4 regions of the Kitasatospora azatica KCTC 9699 genome follow, and region 2 is predicted to be linked to each of the others. Evidence: riboswitches for the same ligand, from Rfam matches in the RefSeq annotation. Region 2 holds a riboswitch; each other region holds the start of a gene.
What was found. A riboswitch is a leader RNA that binds a small molecule or an ion and turns the genes downstream of it on or off. The one in region 2 is predicted to bind cobalamin.
Positions count from the first base shown of each region.

Region 1: it holds a riboswitch for cobalamin, as region 2 does, so the genes downstream of both, BR98_RS09935 (cobalamin biosynthesis protein) here and BR98_RS16810 (ribonucleoside-diphosphate reductase subunit alpha) in region 2, are expected to answer to the same signal.
Region 3: it holds a riboswitch for cobalamin, as region 2 does, so the genes downstream of both, nicT (Nickel transporter NicT) here and BR98_RS16810 (ribonucleoside-diphosphate reductase subunit alpha) in region 2, are expected to answer to the same signal.
Region 4: it holds a riboswitch for cobalamin, as region 2 does, so the genes downstream of both, cobN (cobaltochelatase subunit CobN) here and BR98_RS16810 (ribonucleoside-diphosphate reductase subunit alpha) in region 2, are expected to answer to the same signal.

Region 1 covers NZ_JQMO01000002.1:2,167,218-2,172,611, reverse strand. The annotation lists gene BR98_RS09945 (putative cobaltochelatase) at 1-766, opposite strand, end outside; gene BR98_RS09940 (cobyric acid synthase) at 802-2,349, opposite strand; gene BR98_RS09935 (cobalamin biosynthesis protein) at 2,346-3,335, opposite strand; cobalamin riboswitch at 3,368-3,574, opposite strand; gene BR98_RS09930 (helix-turn-helix domain-containing protein) at 3,765-4,475, shown strand; gene BR98_RS09925 (alpha/beta hydrolase) at 4,585-5,394, shown strand, end outside.
Region 2 covers NZ_JQMO01000003.1:1,277,737-1,283,130, reverse strand. The annotation lists gene BR98_RS16815 (cellulase family glycosylhydrolase) at 1-984, opposite strand, end outside; cobalamin riboswitch at 1,119-1,248, shown strand; gene BR98_RS16810 (ribonucleoside-diphosphate reductase subunit alpha) at 1,405-3,831, shown strand; gene BR98_RS16805 (ribonucleotide-diphosphate reductase subunit beta) at 3,906-4,901, shown strand; gene BR98_RS36395 (glycoside hydrolase domain-containing protein) at 4,966-5,394, opposite strand, start outside.
Region 3 covers NZ_JQMO01000003.1:4,986,182-4,991,575, reverse strand. The annotation lists gene cobN (cobaltochelatase subunit CobN) at 1-807, shown strand, start outside; gene nicT (Nickel transporter NicT) at 885-1,976, opposite strand; cobalamin riboswitch at 2,018-2,232, opposite strand; gene BR98_RS32880 (class I SAM-dependent methyltransferase) at 2,281-2,940, opposite strand; gene BR98_RS32875 (zf-HC2 domain-containing protein) at 3,000-3,716, opposite strand; gene BR98_RS32870 (sigma-70 family RNA polymerase sigma factor) at 3,713-4,270, opposite strand; gene BR98_RS32865 (hypothetical protein) at 4,310-4,915, opposite strand; gene BR98_RS32860 (MarR family winged helix-turn-helix transcriptional regulator) at 5,086-5,394, opposite strand, start outside.
Region 4 covers NZ_JQMO01000003.1:4,992,287-4,997,680, reverse strand. The annotation lists gene BR98_RS32910 (SDR family oxidoreductase) at 1-320, shown strand, start outside; gene BR98_RS32905 (putative quinol monooxygenase) at 863-1,678, shown strand; gene BR98_RS32900 (class I SAM-dependent methyltransferase) at 1,742-2,389, opposite strand; gene BR98_RS32895 (hypothetical protein) at 2,511-2,990, opposite strand; cobalamin riboswitch at 3,126-3,273, shown strand; gene cobN (cobaltochelatase subunit CobN) at 3,307-5,394, shown strand, end outside.

The DNA of each region.
Region 1 (5,394 bases), on a different contig from region 2:
AGGCCGCGCAGACGGCGGTGATCTGACGCAGCGCCGGATCGCCGAGCTCGACCGAGGGCAGCAGCTCGCGGGCGGCGACGATGCGCTGAGCAAGCGCTTGCTCAGCAGCCTCGTAGCCCGCCGCGAACCCGGCCGGGTCCGCGTCGTACGCCAGCCGTCGGCGCACCACCTCGGCCCGCTCCGCCGGGTCCCGGGTCGCGGCGATCTCCACGGTCAGCCCGAACCGGTCGAGCAGCTGCGGCCGCAGCTCGCCCTCCTCCGGGTTCATCGTCCCCACCAGCAGGAACCGCGCCGCGTGCCGCACCGAGACGCCTTCGCGCTCCACGTACGAGCGCCCCATCGCGGCGGCGTCCAGCAGCAGGTCCACCACGTGGTCCTGCAGCAGGTTGACCTCGTCGATGTAGAGCACACCCCGGTGCGCCTGGGCCAGCAGCCCCGGCTCGTAGGCCTTCACGCCCTGAGCAAGCGCTTGTTCAAGGTCCAGCGAGCCGACGATCCGGTCCTCGGTGACGCCGACCGGCAACTCCACCAGCCGGGCCGGCCGTTCGGTGGAGCCGGCACCGTGCGGCCCGTCCGGGCACTGCGGATCCGGCGAGCCGGGATCGCAGGCGAACCGGCACCCGTCCGCCACCGCGATCGACGGCAGCAGCCCGGCCAGGGCCCGCACCATGGTCGACTTCGCGGTCCCCTTCTCGCCACGCACCAGGACCCCGCCGACCGCCGGTGAGACGGCGTTCAGCAGGAGCCCGAGCCGCAGGTCGGCCATCCCGACAATCGCGGTGAACGGGTATCGAACGTCACTCACAGTTGCTCACTTTCCATGCCACGTGCGGCCGGAGCCCCCGGCGGGACGAACGGCAGGCCATCCCCGGCCCCGCCCTCGATCAGCCGCCACAGCGCGTCCGTGTCGGCATGCTCCTCGATCAGATCTCCCAGCCGGTCCAACCGGGCCTCCCGCGCCGCCGCGAAGGAGGTGTCGGTCGAGGGCACGAAGGCCCGCCCCGCCATCGCCGCGACCTCGCGCAGGAAGGCCCGCCGGAATCCGTCGTTCTCCAGCGCCCCGTGCCAGGTGGTGCCCCAGACCGAGCCGACCCGGCAGCCGTCGAGGCTCTGCCCATGGTCATCAGAGATGAACGGCTCCCCGCCCTCCACCGAAACCAACCCGTGGTGGATCTCGTACCCCTCCACCCGCTCGCCGTACGCCTCGCCCACCGGCCGTCCGAGCACCTTCTCACGCCCGAACTCCACCGCCACCGGCAGCAGTCCGAGCCCGTCCACGGCCCCGGCGCCCGACTCCACCTGGTCGACGATCCGCCGCCCGAGCATCTGGTACCCGCCGCACACCCCCAGCACCGGCTGCCCGGCCGCCGCCCGCTCCCGCAGCGCCCGTTCCAGCCCGCGTTCGCGCAGCCAGGCCAGGTCCGCGACGGTGGCCCGGGTACCGGGCAGCACCACCAGATCGGCGTCGGCCAGCTCCTCGGGCCGGGTGGCCCAGCGGACCAGCACCCCCGGCTCCTGGGCCAGCGCGTCCAGGTCGGTGAAGTTGGACAGCCGCGGGAACCGCAGCACCGCCACCCGCAGCACGTCGGCGCCGAGCGGACCCTCGGACACCCGATCGACCACCGTCGACAGGTCCAGCGAGTCCTCCGCGTCCAGCCACAGGCCCGCCAGCATCGGCAGCGTGCCCAGCACCGGACGGCCGGTCAGCTCGTGCAGCATGTCCAGGCCCGGCTTCAGCAGCCGGGCGTCGCCGCGGAACTTGTTCACCAGCCAGCCCGCCACCAGCCGCTGGTCCTCGGCGCTCAGCAGCGCCAGGGTGCCGTACATCGCCGCGAACACCCCGCCCCGGTCGATGTCGCCGACCACCAGAACCGGCAGGTCGGCGGCCCGGGCCAGGCCCATGTTGGCGATGTCGCGGTCGCGCAGGTTGATCTCCGCGGGGGAGCCGGCGCCCTCGCAGACCACCACGTCGAAGCGGCCGCGCAGGTCGGCCAGGCACTCCAGCGAGCGCTCCAGCAGGTACGGCTTGCGCTCCCGGTAGTCCAGCGCGCCGACCTCGGCGATCGGACGGCCGAGCAGCACCACCTGGCTGCGGCCGTCCGCACCGGGCTTGAGCAGCACCGGGTTCATCGCCGCCTCCGGCTCCACCCGGGCCGCCTGCGCCTGCATCACCTGGGCCCGGCCGATCTCGGCGCCGTCGGTGGTGACCATCGAGTTGAGCGACATGTTCTGCGCCTTGAAGGGGGCCACCCGCACCCCCTTGCGGGCCAGCCAACGGCAGATCCCGGCGGTCACCACGCTCTTGCCCGCATCCGAGGTGGTGCCGGCGATCAGGATCGCGTTGCTCATATTCGTCCCCTCCAGAGAACCCGTGCCGAGAGACCCCGTGCCGAGAGAACCCGTGCCGTCAGAACCCGTGCCGCCACCGTCGTGCCCAGCGCCAACAACCCGACCCGGCGCGACAGTCGGCAGGCCCGCTCGATGTCCGAGACCGCCACCGGCCGCAACTCCGCACCCAGTACCGGCCGGTGCTCCACCCTCTCGCCGTACTGCAGCGTGCCGCCCAGCCGGACGCCCAGGGCGCCCGCGAAGGCCGACTCGGCCTGCCCGGCGTTGGGGCTCGGGTGGCTCGACCCGTCCCGGCGCCAGACCTTCCAGGCGGTCGCGGGGGAGTCGGCGGCCGCCACCGTGAGCAGCGCGGTGAGGCGCGCACCGGGCCAGCCCGCCACGTCGTCCAGCCGCGCGGCCGCCCAGCCGAACCGCCGGTAGCGGGGCGACTTGTGCCCGACCATCGCGTCCAGCGTGTTGACGGCCCGGAAGGCGAGCAGCCCGGGAGCCCCGGCCAGCGTGCCCCAGACCAGGGCGTTGACCACGGCGTCGGCGGTGTTCTCGGCCACCGACTCGACCACCGCGCGGGCGATCTGCTGCTCGTCCAGCGCGCTGGGGTCGCGTCCGCACAGGTGCGGCAGGCGCTGCCGAGCCGCCGTCAGGTCCTCGGCGGCGAGCGCGGCGCCGATGGTGCGGGCCTCCCGGGTCAGCGAGGTGCCGCCGAGCACCGTCCAGGTGGCCAGCGCGGCGGTGACGGTCCGTCGGGCGGAGCCGGCGCGGCGCTGCAGGGCGGCCGCGCCGAGCGCGACGGCGCCCACGCCGATCGCGGTGTGCAGGGCCCCCGCGCCCCGGTGGTCGCGCCACAGCACACGTTCCAGGGAGCCCGCCGCCCGGCCGAAGGCGGCCACCGGGTGACCGCGGCGGGGGTCGGCGAGCGCGGCGTCGGCGGCGTAGCCGACCACCGCGCCGAGCGCGTATCCAAGCGCAGGCGGCACGGCGCGCTGCATCGAAGCGTGTCCTCACTCAGGGTCCGCGCCCTGGATCGACGTAACCGGAGGCGAGAGTCTCCTGGCTCCCGGGTACAGACGCACGCCCGGGCCCGCTGGTGGAGCCGGCTGATGTCACTGCCGGCGGTCCTGTGGCGGACCGCCGTGACCATCTCTCGAACGTGCTCCCCGGTGACAGTGGCGGGACCGCGCCGGATTCGCACCGGCTTCCTCTGCTTGCCTCCGTTTGGCCCAAGGATCCCATCACGCGCCGGAACCGGGCGTCAACCAGGCGCCACCGCCGCGAACGGAGTGGTTGATCACACCGGCGGGGGCGCCGGTTCAACGCCCGTAGCTGGTGAATCGTCCAATGCCGTGTCAAGGCCCGCCGCCGCTCTTCGTGCGTTCAGCGGCTGGGGGCCGGATCGGCCCGGCCCTACCGTCACGGGCATGCGAAGAAGCAGGCCCCCCGCCCCCGCTCCGGTCCCGTTCTCCCCCGAGGCCGCCCGCGCCCATCGCGCCGGCCTCGGACTCACTCCGGAGCAGGTGGCGGCGGGGATGGCCGCGCACGGCGTACGGCTGCCGGCGGCCCATGTGCTCGGCTGGGAGAGCGGCGTGATCCGCCCCGGCGAGGAGGAGTTCATCGCGCTGGCCCGGGCCCTGTGGTGCCCGGCCGCGCAGTTGATGGGCACCGCGCCGGACTCGCTGCGCGACTTCCGGGTGGCCCGCGAGCTGACCCAGGAGCAGACGGCGGCCCGGATCGGGATCGGCCTGCACAGCTACGCGAGCGCCGAGCAGACCGGTCGCTGGAGCGGGGACGCGGACCAGAGCGCCGCCCTGGTCGAGGTGCTCGGCCTGCGGCTGCGCGACCTGGTCCGGATCACCGGCGTGGCCGAGGAGCTGGACCAGCGGCTGCGCCAGTGCGTGGACGGCCGCTGGCAGGCGCAGCTGAAGGCGGTGGCCAAACTGGTGCCGGTGCCGCGGGAGAGCATCGCGACGGCGCTCGCCGCGCTGCAGAACGAGCACCAGGTGCCCTCGCACTGGGGTTCCTCGACCTGGGGTCCCGCGACGCCCGCGGTCGAGCCGGAGCCCGCCGAGCCCCCGTACGACCGTTTCTGGGCGCTGCTGGCCCGCACCGACACCGGCGGTCTTCCGGTCTAGGCCCTTGACGTAGTCCGTCCCAACGGCGGCGCTGCGGTGGCCGCCCCGACCGGAACGCGATGAACTGGACGGACCCGTCCGACCCGCCATCACCACCCCGGGGAGAGCCATGCGTTGGGGAACCGCCGTCGCCACGGCCACCGCCGTCGCCATCGCAGCGGGCGCGGCCGCCCTGTTGATCGGACGTCGGGTCTCCGACCTCAGCCTGCGCCCCGCCACGGCCGAGGGCGGCCAGGCCAAGGGCGAGCCGGCGCTGCGGGTGCACGAGGTGGGCGCCCGGGAGGTGGTCCTCACCCGCACCGTGGCCAGCGCCCGGCGCGGCCGGTACGCGCTGGAGTGGCCCGGCGGGCACGCGGTGGTCGGCGAGGTGCTGGGCACCGGTCCGCAGACCGTCACCCGCCGCCTGGAGCTCACCGCCGGCAGCCCGCTCGCGGCCGGCACCGAGGTGGAGTTGAGCACCCGGGTGCTGCGCGGCGACCCCGGCTCGGCCTGCGGCCTCGACTACATGGACGTGCTGGTCGACGGCGAGCTCGGCACCCTGCCCGCCTGGTACGTCCCGGCGATCCGCGGCACCTGGGTGATCGCCGTGCACGGCACGCTGGCCGACCGCCGGCAGGCGCTGCCGATCCTGCCGGTGCTCCGCCGGCTCCAGCTGCCCGCCCTGGTGGTCAGCTACCGCGGCGACCAGGGCGCGCCGGCCTCACCGGACGGAATCGGCCATTTCGGCGAGACCGAGTGGCGCGACGTGGAGGCGGCGATCCGGTTCGCCAAGAGCGCCGGGGCCGGCCGGATCGTCCTCTACGGCTGGTCGGTCGGCGCGGCCACCGTGCTGCAGACCGCCGCCCGTTCGGACTTCCGCGACCAGTTGGCCGGCCTGGTGCTCGACTCCCCGGTGCTGGACCCGACGGTCGCGGTGCGC
Region 2 (5,394 bases):
GCCGTCGGTCGCGGTGCCGGGGCCGTTGGTCGGCGCGCCGGTCTCGGTGATCCAGATCGGCAGGTCGGGGGTGCCGTTGCCGGCCAGGATCGACACCAGGTTGCCCTGGGCGCTGCTGATGTCCTCCATGGCGGTGCCGAAGGAGGTCTTGGCGCTCGGCAGGTACGGATAGGTGTAGGGGTGGTAGCTGATCGCGTCGACCACCTTGTTGCCGCCCAGCTTGCAGACCGCGGTGAGGAAGTCGCCCTGCGAGACGTAGGCGATCGACGGATCGGTGCCCACCGCCGCCAGACCGCCCATCAGCACGTAGGCCTGCGGGTCGGCCTGGCGCAGCGCCTTGCTGGTGGCGGTCAGCAGCTCGGTGTAGCCGGCCGGGTCGGGCTTGGGCGCCCAGAACGGGATGTTCGGCTCGTTCCACACCTCCCACATGTGCACGCCCTGCGATGCGTAGCGCTTGGCGGCGTCCCGGGCGAAGGCGGCGAACTTGGCCGGATCGGCCGGCGGGCAGGCGTCGTCGGTGCTGCAGCCGGCCTTGCGGGCCCACTTCGGCGTGTAGCCGATGGTGGCCAGCACCTCCAGGCCGCGGGCCCGGGCGCCGTTCAGCACCCGGTCGAAGCGCTGCCACTCGTAGGTCTTGGGGCTGTCCGGCTGGATGTCGTTCCAGGACAGGTCGACCCGGATCCACTTGGCGCCGGAGTCGACGGCGTCGCCGAGGCCGACCGCGAGCTCCTGGTCGTTCTTCCAGGTGAGGGTGTCCCCGTAGGCGAGGCCGATCGGCAGCGGCTTGCGCGGGTCGCTCAGCGAACTCGGCGCCGACGGCTTGGTGCTGGTCGCGCCCGGCGAGCCGGACTTCCCGTCGCTCCCCGGCTGGACCGAGGGCGAGGCAGTGGTGACGGTACTGGCCAGAACGGTCGCGAGCGCCGAGACGAGGAACGCCACCAGCGCCACCAGTATCTGCTGCCTTCTCCCCGTGTGCTTCAGCATGCGCTACAGGGTAGGCCAGCGGGCTGTGCGCCAAGCCCCTCGGGGCCCCGGAAGCCACGTTTCGCAACCGTCCGGTACTGGGTCAGACACCGCGCGCGACACTACATATGGGGCTACTCGCAGGAGTCCGCACTACATGTATGCTCACTCTCGCTGTCGACGCAGGGGAATCCGGTGTGAGTCCGGGACTGCCCCGCAGCGGTGAGCGGGGCTGCACACGAAGGGCCCGCAAGTCCGAGGACCTGCCGACGGTGTGCCACCCGGCCTCCCCGCAGAGGCCTCCCAGCACTGAAGTACCGTCCGGCCTCGCGGGTGGGCCAGGGTTGACGCGCGCGCCGGAACGTTTCGGCGTGCCGTTTTTCCCTGCCGCGCGCTCCTCCGGACGAGCCCGTCCGCCGCCGCCACAGGAGAGAGTGCGCCTTGACCGTCGCTGCCTCAGTTGCCCTGCCCTCACAGGGTTCTGCCGACGAAGCCCAGACCGACCCCGGTACTGCGCTGCTTCGGCTGCTCACCGACCGAAGCACCGACCTCCCCCAGGTGGACCCCGGCCACGTCGCCGCCGCCGCGCTGCGCGGCCGCCATGCCGGTTCGGACTTCGCCGAGCTGCGCGGGCTGGCCGTGGACGCCGCCGCTTCGATGATCGCCGAGGACCCGCAGTACTCGAAGCTGGCCGCCCGGCTGCTCGCCCAGGAGATCCTGGACGAGGCCGCGAGCCAGGGTGCGGTCTCCTTCGCCGCCTCGATCGCCGTCGGCCACGCCGAGGGCCTGATCGGCGACACCACCGCCGCCTTCGTGACCAAGCACGCCGCCGCCCTGGACGCGCTGATCGACCCGCAGGGCGACGACCGCTTCGAGTACTTCGGCCTGCGCACCGTGCAGTCCCGCTACCTGCTGCGCCACCCGATCACCCGCAAGGTGGTCGAGACCCCGCAGCACTTCCTGCTCCGGGTGGCCTGCGGTCTCGCGGTCGGGGACAGCGAGCAGTCGGTGGCCGAGGTGGCCGAGCTGTACCGCCTGATGAGCCGTCTGGAGTACCTGACCAGCTCGCCGACGCTGTTCAACTCCGGCACCCGGCACCCGCAGATGTCCAGCTGCTACCTGCTGGACTCGCCGCTGGACAACCTGGACTCGATCTACTCGCGCTACGCCCAGATCGCCCGGCTGTCCAAGCACGCCGGCGGGATCGGCCTGTCGTACTCCCGGATCCGTTCGCGCGGCTCGCTGATCCGCGGCACCAACGGCAAGTCCAACGGCATCGTGCCGTTCCTGCGCACCCTGGACTCCTCGGTGGCCGCCGTCAACCAGGGCGGCCGGCGCAAGGGCGCGGCCTGCGTCTACCTGGAGACCTGGCACGCGGACATCGAGGAGTTCCTCGAGCTGCGCGACAACACCGGCGAGGAGGCCCGGCGGACCCACAACCTCAACCTGGCGCACTGGATCCCGGACGAGTTCATGCGCCGGGTCAACGCCAACGCCGACTGGTCGCTCTTCTCCCCGGCCGACGTGCCGGAGCTGGTCGACCTGTGGGGCGAGGAGTTCGACGCGGCCTACCTGAAGGCCGAGCAGGCCGGCAAGGCCGTGCGCACCATCCCCGCGCAGACCCTGTACGCCCGGATGATGCGCACCCTGGCGCAGACCGGCAACGGCTGGATGACCTTCAAGGACGCCTCCAACCGGGCCGCCAACCAGACCGCGCTGCCGGGCCGCACCGTGCACTCCTCCAACCTGTGCACCGAGATCCTGGAGGTCACCGACGACTCCGAGACCGCGGTCTGCAACCTGGGCTCGGTCAACCTGGGTGCCCACCTGGCCGACGGCGCGTCAGCCGCCGACCTGCTGAACGCGATGGACTGGGAGCGGCTGGACGCCACCGTGCGGACCGCGGTGACCTTCCTGGACCGCGTGGTGGACATCAACTTCTACCCGACCACCGAGGCCGGCACCTCCAACTCCCGCTGGCGGCCGGTGGGTCTGGGCGTGATGGGCCTGCAGGACGTCTTCTTCCAGCTGCGCCTGGACTTCGACTCCGCCGAGGCCAAGCGGCTCTCCACGCTGATCGCCGAGCGGATCATGCTCACCGCGTACGAGCGCTCCAGCGAGCTGGCCGAGCAGTTCGGGCAGCACCCGGCGTACGGCGAGACCCGCGCGGCCCGCGGTCAGCTGCACATCGACCATTTCTTTGAAGACCAGCACAGCGGCTCAACGCCCCAGTGGCAGGAGCGTTGGGACGCGCTGCGCGCCACCATCGCCCGCACCGGTCTGCGCAACTCGCTGCTGCTGGCGATCGCCCCGACCGCCACCATCGCCTCGATCGCCGGTGTCTACGAGTGCATCGAGCCGCAGGTCTCCAACCTGTTCAAGCGCGAGACCCTGTCCGGCGAGTTCCTGCAGGTCAACCCGTACCTGGTGCGTGAGTTGAAGCAGCTGGGCGTCTGGGACCAGCAGACCCGGGACGCGCTGCGCGACGCCAACGGCAGCGTCCAGGAGCTGAACTGGCTGCCCGCCGAGGTTCGTTCGCTCTACCGCACGGCCTGGGAGCTGCCGCAGCGCGCGCTGATCGACCTGGCCGCCGCCCGGCAGCCGTACATCGACCAGAGCCAGTCGCTGAACCTGTTCATGGCCGCGCCGACCATCGGCAAGCTCAGCTCGATGTACGCGTACGCCTGGAAGGTCGGTCTGAAGACCACCTACTACCTGCGCTCGCGCCCGGCCACCCGGATCGCCCAGGCGGCCTCCGGCGCCGCCCGTACGGCGGTGAGCGTGCCGACCCCCACCCTCTCCCCGGAGGAGGAGGCGGCCATCGCCTGCTCCCTGGAGAACCCCGAGTCCTGCGAGGCCTGCCAGTGAGTTCCCACCCGTCGCCCGACCACCACCCCTATTCGACGGCGCAGAGCGCCGGCACCTCCTTGACTCAGAACAAGATGCTGCTCGACCCCGGCTTCGAGCTGACCCTGCGTCCGATGCGCTACCCGTCGTTCTACGACCGGTACCGGGACGCGATCAAGAACACCTGGACCGTCGAGGAGGTGGACCTGCACTCCGACGTCGCCGACCTGGCCAAGCTGAGCGAGGGCGAGCGGCACCTGATCGGCCGGCTGGTCGCCTTCTTCGCCACCGGTGACTCGATCGTCGCCAACAACGTGGTGCTGAGCCTCTACAAGCACATCAACTCGCCCGAGGCCCGGCTCTACCTGTCCCGGCAGCTCTTCGAGGAGGCCGTGCACGTCCAGTTCTACCTGACGCTGCTCGACACCTACCTGCCCGATCCCGAGGACCGCACGGCGGCCTTCGCCGCGGTGGAGAACATCCCCTCCATCCACCAGAAGGCCCAGTTCTGCTTCAAGTACATGAACGCGGTCGACCACCTGGACTCGCTGCAGAGCAAGGACGACCGCCGGGCCTTCCTGCTCAACCTGATCTGCTTCGCGGCCTGCGTCGAGGGCCTGTTCTTCTACGGCGCCTTCGCCTACGTGTACTGGTTCCGCAGCCGCGGCCTGCTGCACGGCCTGGCCACCGGCACCAACTGGGTCTTCCGCGACGAGTCCATGCACATGGACTTCGCGATGTCGGTGGTGGACACCGTCCGCGAGGAGGAGCCCGACCTCTTCGACGACAAGATGGCCCAGCAGGTCACCGAGATGCTGGAGGAGGCCGTCGAGGCCGAGCTCCAGTTCGCCCGTGACCTGTGCGGCGAGGGCCTGGCCGGGATGAACACCGAGTCGATGCGCCAGTACCTGGAGGCGGTGGCCGACCAGCGGCTGGCCCGTCTCGGCCTGCCGATCCGCTACGGCTCCAGCAACCCGTTCGGGTTCATGGAGCTGCAGAACGTCCAGGAGCTGACCAACTTCTTCGAGCGCCGGGTCTCCGCGTACCAGGTCGCCGTCGAGGGCTCGGTCTCCTTCGACGACGACTTCTAGGCCGCAAACGACACTGCCCCGCCGGTCATCGAACCGGCGGGGCAGTGTCATGTCCGACGGTTGGTCAGGAGGCGTTCCCGTAGGTGTTGGTGGCCCAGAGCGCGCCACCGGAGGACGGGCCGCCGCCCTGGCGGTAGACCACGAAGTTGCCGTCGTCCTGGGTCAGCGCGTAGGCACCGGAGTTGCCCCAGGTGTTGCTGGACCACAGCGCGCCACCGGAGGACGGGCCGCCGCCCTGGCGGTAGAGCACCAGGTTGCCGTCGGCCTGCATGGTCAGGTAGGCGCCGGGGTTGCCCCAGGTGTTGGGGGTCCAGAGCACCGCACCGTCGCGCTTGCGGTAGATCACCAGGTTGCCGTCCTGCTGGACCACCACCCTGATCAACGCGCTCTCGGTCCAGCGGCCGGGCTTGAGGCCCTGGCCGGCGGTGAAGGTGGACGGGACCCGGTAGGCGTCGGTGGACCAGATCGGGCCGCCGTTGCTGCCGTAGAGCAC
Region 3 (5,394 bases), 3.7 Mb from region 2:
CAGCAGGAGGAGCCCGCCGAGGACAACTTCGTCCGGGCCCACGTGCAGGCCGACCTGGCCGAGCACGGCGACGAACGGCGCGCCACCGTCCGGGTGTTCGGCTCGCGGCCGGGGACCTACGGGGCCGGTCTGCTGCAGCTGATCGACAGTCGGGACTGGCGCACCGACGCCGACCTGGCCGAGGTCTACACGGTCTGGGGCGGCTACGCCTACGGCCGTGGGCTGGACGGGCGGCCGGCCCGCGAGGAGATGGAGACGGCGTACAAGCGGATCACGGTGGCCGCGAAGAACACCGACACCCGCGAGCACGACATCGCCGACTCCGACGACTACTTCCAGTACCACGGCGGCATGGTGGCCACCGTCCGGGCGCTGACCGGCTCGGCGCCGGCCGCCTACATCGGCGACTCGACCCGCCCGGAGACGGTGCGCACCCGCACCCTGACCGAGGAGGCGGCCCGGGTCTTCCGGGCCCGGGTGGTCAACCCGCGCTGGCTGGAGGCGATGCGCCGGCACGGCTACAAGGGCGCCTTCGAGATGGCCGCCACCGTCGACTACCTGTTCGGCTACGACGCCACCACCGGCGTGGTCGCGGACTGGATGTACGAGCGACTGACCCAGGAGTACGTGCTGGACCCGGTCAACCGCGAGTTCCTCACCGACGCCAACCCCTGGGCGCTGCACGGGATCAGCGAGCGGCTGCTGGAGGCGGCCGAGCGTGGCCTGTGGGCCGAGCCGGACCCGGAGCTGCTGGCCGAGCTGCAGGCGGCGTTCCTGGAGGCCGAGGGCGACCTCGAGGACCGGTGACCCGCGACTGGTGACACACCGAAGGGGGGCGCCCGGACCACCGGACGCCCCCCTTCGGGTCAACTGGTTCGTGCCGACTAGCGGACGGACCAGCGCTGTTCGACCTTGGCGAAGCGCCAGTAGCCGAGTGCGCAGGCCCAGACTCCGATGAAGAGCCCGGTGATGATGTAGCCGGCGCTGTTCAGGCTGATCGAGGAGATCCAGTCGGTGACCGGGTCGCCCAGGTCCAACTGGTCGTGCAGCACGGTGACCAGCTCGATGGTGCCGATGAAGAAGGCCACCGCGATGGACAGCCCGGTGATGGTCAGGTTGTAGAAGACCTTGCGGACGGGGTTCGCGAACGCCCACTGGTAGGCGAAGTTCATGAAGGTGCCGTCCAGCGTGTCGAACAGGCTCATCCCGCAGGCGAACAGCAGCGGCATGCAGAGGATCGCGTACCAGGGCAGCCCGGAGGCCGCGCCGGAGCCGGCCATCACCATCAGGGTGACCTCGGTGGCGGTGTCGAAGCCGAGGCCGAAGAGCATCCCGATCGGGAACATCTGGCCCGGCCGGCTGATCGACTTGGTCAGCCGACCCAGGATCCGGTTCATGAAGCCCCGGTTGTCCAGGTGCTTCTCCAGCTCGTGCTCGTCGAACTGCCCGGCCCGCATCGCTCTGAAGACCCGGTAGATGCCGGCCAGCGCAACCAGGTTGAGCGCCGCGATCAGGTACAGGAAGCTGCCGGAGACCGTGGTACCGGCCACCGAGAGCACCTTGTGGGTGCGGGAGTTGTCGTCCATCAGACTGGTCGCCAGCTGTGCCCCGCCGCCGACCAGGGCGGCCATGATGACCACCATCGAGGAGTGGCCGAGGGCGAACCAGAAGCCGACCGAGACCGGGCGCTTGCCCTCGGCCATCAGCTTGCGGGTGGTGTTGTCGATCGCGGCGATGTGGTCGGCGTCGAAGGCGTGCCGCATCCCCAGGGTGTAGGTGGTGACCCCCAGGCCGACACCGAAGACCTGGGTCCCGACGGTGTAGTGGTGCGGCGCCACCATCATCACCAGGACGCCGAAGGCGACGATGTGCATCCCCGCGATCACCCCGAGCAGGCCGCCGGTGCGGATCCAGTCCTTGCGTTCGAAGCGGGTGATCGGCTTCGCGGCGATCGGAACAGCGGTTGTTCTGGGCATGGCCATGGGAAGGGGCAGCCTCTCCAGCACCTCGTGGACAGTAGTCGTGCGGTGCCGTGGCCGGTCTCCTGGCTTACGGGTCGAACGTCCTGCCCACCCGGCCTTCCCGGACGCTGCCGCGCCCAGTGGCCGCCGCCGTGAGCACGGCGGTGGCGGTGGGAGAACTCCCCGATCACAGTGGCGAGGGCCGCTCCGGTCTGGGACCCCTGAAGGTCCGTCACCGGTCTTCCCGAACACCACGGCGTCCACCACCGTAGGTGCCGGGACACCTGGTCAGCAACCCTGCCGCAGTGTCGGGGATGTCTCAGCCGCGCTCGGCGACCAGGGCGTAGCGCTCGTCGTCCACCGGGTGCCCCCACAGCTCGGGCTCGGTGGCGAGTTGCTCCACCCGTGCGGTCAGGCCGAGTTCGCCGACCGCCTCGGCCAGCGCCTCGGCGCCGACGCCACCGCTCCAGGGCAGCTTGTCGGCGCCCGGTACGTACGCGACCGGCTCGGCGGGCTGTCGCCAGCGGCCCTCGACCAGCACCAGGCGACCGCCCGGGCGCAGCCGTTCGGTCCAGGCCCGCAGCGCGGCGTGCGGGTCGGGCAGCGTCCAGAGCAGGTGCCGGACCAGCACCACGTCGAACGCGGCGGCGGCGACCGGCGGCCGGGCGGCGTCGCCGACCAGCAGGACCGCGTCGCCGTGACCGGCGGCGGCCAGCTTGGCGCGCGCCTGCTCGACCATGGCCTCCGCGCAGTCCACGCCGGTCACCCGGTGGCCCGCCTCGGCGGCGAGCAGGGTGAGCGAGCCGGTGCCGCACCCGAGGTCCAGCACCTCGGACGGGGCGGCGGGCAGCCAACCGGCCAGTCGCGCGGCCCAGGCGGCGCGGGTGGCGGCGGCGCGCAGACCGTGGTCGGGTTCCTGGTCGAAGGCGGGGGCGGCGGCGTTCCAGTAGGCGGCGATGGCGCCGGTGAGGGCAGTCATGCCACCAGGCTGCCAGCCTCCACTGACACTGCTCCCAGCCTCCGCTGACACCGGCTGTGCTAGGTCACGGGCACCGAGACCAGGATCTGGCCGGTGGCCAGGTCGCGTACCTCGAAGTGGCTGATCTCGCCCGGCTGGAAGCCCACGCCGCCTGCGGTGGTCAGCTGTGGCACCGTGTTGCCACGCACGGTGTAGCCGGCGTCGGGCACGGTCCAGCTGGTGACCGTCTGCTGTGCGCCCGTGGTGGAGACGGCCACCAGGTCACAGCTGCGCGGGCCGGTCACGCCGCCCAGCGTGAGGGTGATCGCGCTGCCCCAGGCCTTCGGGGCCACACCGATGGTGGCGTTCGCACCGGTCGGCCCGGTGGCGCCGTGGCTGACCACGGCGACCGCCGCCGGTGGGGCGGGCGCGGGGCTCGCCTCCATCACGGCCGCCGTCACGGCCGGTCCGCCGAGGACCAGCGCCGCCGCCACGGCGACCAGCCAGCGTCGCCGCACCCGCCCACGCCGGCGGGTGGCGGCGACCTCGTCCAGCAGTGCGTCCAGCAGCCGGGGACTGGGTTCCACCGGCTCCGCACCGCTGGCCGCGTACTCGGCGAGCAGCGGTTCCAACCCGCCGAGTTGGTCCACTTCGCGCCGGCAGCGCGAGCAGCCGGCCAAGTGCTCCTCGAAGGCCGTCCGGTCCGGCTCGTCGAGCAGCCCGAGGACGTAGGCGCCGGCGTCCAGGTGCCGGTCCGACTGTTCCTGGGGGTCAGGTGGGACCCGCGAGCTTGTCACGACGTCACCCCTCTTTCCTCCAGTGCGACCCGCAGCGAGCGCAGCGCGTAGAACACCCGCGATTTCACCGTACCTTCCGGGATGCCCAGTTCGGCCGCCGCCTCGGCGACCGAACGGCCCTTGAGGTAGGTCTCCACGACGACCTCCCGATGCGCCTGGGTGAGTGCGCCCAGTGCGTCGGTGATCGCCATCATCCGCAGCGCCCGGTCGAGCTCGTCCTCGGCGGGGAGCAGTTCGAGCGGCCCGGGGTCGGTCTCCGGTGGGCGGGCGGCGCTGCGCCGGTGACTGTCGATGACGATCCGGCGCGCCACCGTGACCAGCCAGGGGCGCAGCGACCCGCCCTGGGCGTCCAGCCGGTCCGCGTGCCGCCAGGCGCGTACCAGGGTCTCCTGGACCACGTCCTCGGCGCGCTGCCGGTCGCCGCCGACCAGGTGCAGCACGAATCCGAAGAGCGGGCCCGCGTGATCCCGGTAGAGGGCCCGCATCAGCTCCTCGTCCGTATCGGCCGCGTCGCCGCCGCGGGGTTCATCGGTCACAAGACCATCCTGGCGCACCTGTGCCTCCCGGTCGAGTCACCCTTCCCTGACGCACCGTCAGTATCCGTAGCCGTTGCCGCTCGACGGGCTGCTGGGGGTGCTCGGCACCGTGGACGGGGAGGTGCTGCTCGCCATCGCCTTGCCGCCGGTCGGGGTCACCGCCCACCAGATGCCACTGAAGCCCTGGCCCTTGGTGTCGCCGGGCTTGGCGTCGGGTGCGTAGCGGTACAGCGGCCAGCCGTTGAGGGTGAGCTGCTTGGTGCCGTCGGCCCGGGTGATGGTCCCGATCATGCTGGAGTTCACCCCGCTGCCGGTGGGCTGGCTGGGCGCGGTGGCGGCCGGCCACAGCTCGGCGCAGCTGCCGGTGCAGGCGGAGGTCGTGGTGTTCGCGGTGTCGTGGTCGAAGCGGTAGAGCGTGAAGCCGTTGCTGTCGGTGACGATCTGCCCGAGCTTGGCGTCGGTGGCCACCTTGAGGGCGGCCCCCGTCGCCGGGGCACTCGGCTGCGCCGGGGAACTGGGCTGCGGGGTGGCGGGCGCCGTGGTCGACGGGGCGGGCGTGGGGCTGGAGCTGCTCGAGTGGCCGCTGGAACCGCAGGCGGTCGCGAAGGCGAGCACGGCGGCCCCGGAGGCCGCGAGCATCCCGGCTCGGCGGATGGCTGACATGGTCCTTCTCCGTCCGTTGACTGGCGGCCGCCCGGCCGCTGCACCCGGGGGTACGCGCCGGCCGGGGCCGCCGTTCAACGCACGGGACGGTTTCTGCAAGTCAGCCCCTCAATCGGCCTCCACCCAGTCCCCCGGTCAGTCTCCTACCCAGCCCCCGCCCAGCCCCCCGGTCAGTCCCCCAGTGAGAGCAGCAGGGTGCGCAGCGTGTCGGCCAGCGCGGTCTGCTCGACCGGGGCGAGGGCGGCGAGCAGCCGCGTCTCGGTGGCGATGTGGGCGGGCAGCACCTGGTCGATCAGCTCCCGACCCTTCCCGGTGAGCTCCACGTGCACCACGCGGGCGTCGGCCTCGCTGCGGTTGCGGCTGACCAGGCCTGCGACCTCCAGCCGGTCCAGCCGCTGACTGACCGCGCCCGAGGTGACCATCGTGGACTGCATCAGCTGGGCCGGGGTGAGCCGGTGCGGCGGGTCGCTGCGGCGCAG
Region 4 (5,394 bases), 3.7 Mb from region 2:
CCATCGGCGCCACCGCCGTCGCGCCGAACTTCGCCCTGTACTGCGCGACCAAGGCGGCGGTCAGCCACCTCTCGCGCAACCTGCGGACCGAGTTCGGCCCGAAGGGGATCCGCGTCACCGCCTTCGAGCCGGGCGTGGTGGACACCGAGCTGATCTCGCACGTGGACGACGCGCCGTCCAAGGAGTGGCTGGAAGGGCTGATCAAGTCGATCGACGTGCTCTCCGACCGGGACATCGCGGAGCTGATCGCGTACACCGTGGGGCTGCCCAAGCACATCAACCTTTCCCAGGTCGTGGTCATGCCCACCCAGCAGGCCTGAGCCGACCCAGCCGAACCGACCCACCTGAACCGACCCAGCTGAACCGACCCAGCTGAACCGACGCAGCTGAACCAACCTCAGCTCCAGCACGGGCCCCAATCATCCGGCCCGCCCCCGCGCGGCTGATCGTCCGCGCACCCGGTGCCCTCTCTCCGGCACCTTCGCACGCTCGTGCGCGCTGCGACTCTTCCCCTGCCGCCCGCCTGCCCTTGCCGCAGGCCGCCCGGCACGCAGCGCTTCTCTCTCCGGCGCTCCCCCGCCACGCAACGCTCCGTTCCGCCCCGTCGCCGTACCTCGCGACGCCACGGAACCCGCGCCTGCCCTGCGGCGGCTCGCCGTGCTCAGACCCGCCCCGAGCACGGTGAGCCCCTTCAGGTGAGCCGCACAGCGCACGCCCCGGGGTCCGGCCTCCCGCACCGCATCTCCCTGCCGCCCGGCTTCCCGTCAACGCACGGGCAGCCGCGGCTCGATGCGCCATGCCCGCACGGCCGGCGAAACCGAATCGCACCAGAGAACCAGAGAACTCGAGAACGGGGAACACCATGAAACTCCGTACCGCCCTGCTCCCGGTGGCCCTCACGGCCGCCCTGCTGGCCGGCGCGCAGACCGCCGGCGCCGCCGGCGCCGAGCGCGGCGCGCCGCGTGTCGCGGCCAACCAGGACGAGGGCGTGCTCTCCTTCGTCTCCATCACCACCTGGGAGCACATCCCGGCCGCCACCAGGGACCGCTTCATCGCGGCCGCCCAGGACGCCGGCTACGACGCGCTCAAGCACGAGCCGGGCACCGAGAGCGCGCACGTGGTGCCCGACCCGGAGCACCCGGACCGGGTCCTGATCGCCTCGACCTTCCTCAGCGAGGCCGCCTACCAGCGGCACCAGCAGGGCAGCTACGAGCGGGAGTTGCGCGCCGCCGCGAGCAGAGACGGCGCCACCGGCCCGAACAACCTGGTGGCCAACTACAACCTGCCGGCCACCAGGGGCGACGGCCGGTTCGCCACCCCGCGCGGCGACGCCGGCAGCGTCTACACCGTCGCAGCCGTCTTCACCAACGTGACGGCCCAGTACCGCGACGAGTTCCTCAAGATCGCGGAGGCCGACGGCTACGGCTCGCTCACCGGCGAGCCCGGCACCCTCGGCTTCCACGCCGTGCCGGACCCCCAGGACCCGACCCGCTTCGTCTTCCTGGAGACCTTCACGGACAAGGACGCCTTCTACCTGCACAAGAACGGCGCCCCGGCCCAGGCCTACCTCGACGTGGTCGCCAAGGCCGGCATCATCGGCCCGGACTTCTCGATCACCGAGTCCCACACCGGCTTCGACAAGCCCGGCGGCTGGTCCGTCCCCGACCAGGACTCCTGACCAGCGACGGGGCTCGTGGCAACGCCACGGGCCCCGCCCGTCGGGGCCGTCGGTCCCGGCGTCCTACGGTTTGCGGGCCAGCAGGCAGGCGTGCCGCCTCTTCATCCCTTCCGCCGGCTCCTGCAGCAACCGCGCGGTGACCACGAGCCCGGCTCCGCCGAGCAGCTCGGCGATCCGCTCCAACGGCAGGAGGTACGACCCGTACGACACCGGGTGTCCGTACGCCTCGGTGAAACGCACCTGCTCGTCATCCCCGACGTAGCCTCCCAGCATCAGCCAGCCGCCGGGCGCGAGCGTGCGGGCGAACTCGGCGAACACCACCGGCAGCCACTGCGGCGGAGTGTGATGGGTGGAGTAGTAGGCGAGGATCCCGCCGAGCTCCTCGTCCCCGAGCTCGAGCGCGGTCATCGATCCGACCGCGAACCGCAGCTCCGGGTACGCCTGTCGGGCCAGCCCGATCATCTCCGGCGACAGGTCGATGCCGAACACCGACACCCCCAGATCCGCCAGGTGCGCCGTCACACGGCCCGGCCCGCAGCCCAGATCGGCTACCGGCCCGAGGTCGGCTGCCCGGACCAGTTCGGCGAACGTGGCCAGCATCGCGCGTCCCAACGGGTCGATCGCGGCTGGGGAGTTGACGAGCTTGACGTAGTCGCCGGCGACGGTGTCGTACGACTCGCGAAGCTCGGCCAGATAGGAGGGCTCAGTCATGCGCGCGACCCTAGTACGTCGTCGGGCGCCTGGCTGGCTGCCCGCCCGGACTTCTCGCCGACCCACGACGGCCCGAGCCGGGATCAGTGGGACGCGCTCATCCCGGGCTGATCGCAGCACGTCAGCAGTGGAACGGCCCGAGGTAGATGGTCCCGTCGTCGGTGCTGTTCGCGTTGTCGGTCTCGGCGAAGAGCCTGATGCAGTGGCCCCGGCCGGGGACGCTCACCGGGCCCGCGTAGTACTTGTAGAGCGGGCTGGCGCCGCCCGGGTCGGCGGAGATGGCGACGGTGGTGCAGCTGCTGCCCGAGTCCTGGGCGCACTCCTCGAGGGTGACGTCCACGTAGCTGGAGATCCCGTAGAGGCTGCCCGCCTTCACGTTGACCGCGCAGTTGTTGCCGGTGGCGGAGTCGTAGTAGAGGTGCACGTTGCTGTACACGGTGCTGCCCGAGCTGCTGGTGACCGCATAGGGGGAGCCGCTGACCTCGCTGCCGGAGCAGCCCCAGCCGCCGGCCGCGGCCGGGCCGGCCGAGGCGAAGGTCAGACCGCCACCGACCACCGCCAGCGCCGCGCCCACCGCGAGCTTCCGCATGAATCCACGCATGTCCACCATCCCCTGTCGAGACTGTCGGGTCGAGACTGTCGGTCACCTGCCTCCGGCTGGTGGCCCGTTGCGGAAGAGACTGCCGAGGACCTGTATCGCGGCTGTATCGCGGCTATATCGGGTGCATCCGGCCCGTTAGGATGACGCCGGGCGGGCCGGCCGGCGCGCTCACGCCAGTGACGGCGCAGGGGAGGAAACCGGTGCGAAGCCGGTGCGGTCCCGCCACTGTGACCACGGCTCGACAACCGTGGGAGCCAGGAACTCCTTGCCGTCCTTTTCACCAGCCCGGGGCGCGGACCCCGAGGAAGGCCGCCGCATGATCCTGCTGCTCTCCACCTCCGACACCGACCTGTTGTCGGCCCGGGCCAGTACCGGCCCGGTCGGCTACCGGCTGGGGAACCCGGCCCGGCTGCGGCCGGAGGACCTGCCCGAGCTGGTCGAGGGCACCGACCTGGTGGTGGTCCGGCTGCTCGGTGGGCGTCGGGCCTGGGAGGAGGGCCTGGACGCGCTGCTGGCGGGGCCGCGCCCGGTCGTCGTGCTCAGCGGCGAGCAGGCGCCGGACGCCCAGCTGATGGAGCTGTCCACGGTCCCGGCGGGCCTGGCGGCCGAGGCGCACGCCTACCTCGCGCACGGCGGCCCGGCCAACCTGGCCGAGCTCGGCGCCTTCCTCTCCGACACCGTGCTGCTCACCGGTCACGGCTTCGCACCGCCGGCCTCGGCCCCGGACTGGGGTCCGCTGGAGCGGGAGCCCCGCCGCACCGAGGGTCCGTCCGTCGCGGTGCTGTACTACCGCGCGCACCACATGAGCGGCAACACGGCCTTCGTGGACACCCTGTGCGCGGCGATCGAGGACGCCGGCGGCCAGGCCCGCCCCTTCTACTGCTCCTCGCTGCGCGGCGCCCCCGCCGAGCTGCTGGCCGAACTCGGCCGCGCCGACGCGATCGTGACCACGGTGCTGGCGGCCGGCGGCACCCGCCCCGCCGACGCGCAGGCCGGCGGCGACGAGGAGGCCTGGGACGCGGGCGCACTCGCCGCCCTCGACCGGCCGATCCTGCAGGCGCTCTGCCTCACCTGGTCGCGCGAGCAGTGGGAGGGCAGCGACGACGGGCTCTCCCCGCTGGACACCGCCACCCAGGTCGCGGTGCCGGAGTTCGACGGGCGACTGATCACCGTCCCGTTCTCCTTCAAGGAACTGGACCAGGACGGGCTGACGGTCTACGTCGCCGACCCCGAGCGCTCCGCCCGGGTCGCGGGGATCGCGGTGCGGCACGCCCGGCTGCGCCACATCCCGGCCGGCGAACGGCGGTTGGCGCTGGTGCTGTCGGCGTACCCGACCAAGCACGCCCGGGTCGGCAACGCGGTCGGTCTGGACACCCCCGCGAGTGCGGCCCGCCTGCTGCGCCGGCTGCGCGAGGAGGGCTGGGAGCTCGGGGACGGGTTCCCCGGCATGGAGCCCGTGGCGGGCGAGCACGAGGGCGACGCGCTGATCAAGGCGCTGATCGAGGCCGGCGGCTACGACCAGGACTGGCTGACCGAGGACCAGTTGGCCCGCAACCCGGTCCGGATCCCGGCCGCCGACTACCGCCGCTGGTACGCGACGCTGCCGGCCTCGCTGCGCGAGCGGGTCGAGCAGCACTGGGGTCCGGCGCCGGGCGAGCTGTACCTGGACCGCAGCCGCAACCCGGAGGGCGACATCATCCTGGCCGCCCTGCGCGCCGGCAACCTGCTGGTGCTGGTGCAGCCGCCGCGCGGCTTCGGCGCCAACCCGGTGGCCATCTACCACGACCCCGACCTGCCGCCCAGCCACCACTACCTGGCCGCCTACCGCTGGATCGCGGCCGCGCAGGCGGACGGCGGCTTCGGCGCCGACGCCGTCGTACACCTGGGCAAGCACGGCAACCTGGAGTGGCTGCCGGGCAAGACGGCCGCGCTCTCCGCCGACTGCGGGCCGGACGCGGCACTCGGCGACCTGCCGCTGATCTACCCGTTCCTGGTCAACGACCCGGGCGAGGGCACCCAGGCCAAGCGCCGGGCGCACGCCACCCTGGTGGACCACCTGGTCCCGCCGATGGCCCGGGCCGACTCCTACGGGGACATCGCGCGCCTGGAGCAGCTGTTGGACGAGCACTCCAACATCGCCGCGATGGACCCGGCCAAGCTGCCGGCCATCCGGGCGCAGATCTGGACCCTGATCCAGGCGGCCCGTCTCGACCACGACCTCGGCCTGGACGAGCGGCCGGAGGACGACGGGTTCGACGACTTCCTGCTCCATGTCGACGGCTGGCTCTGCGAGGTGAAGGACGCTCAGATCCGTGACGGCCTGCACGTGTTGGGCCAGGCACCGGCCGGCCAGGACCGGGTCAACCTGGTGCTGTCGATCCTGAGGGCGCGTCAGATCTGGGGC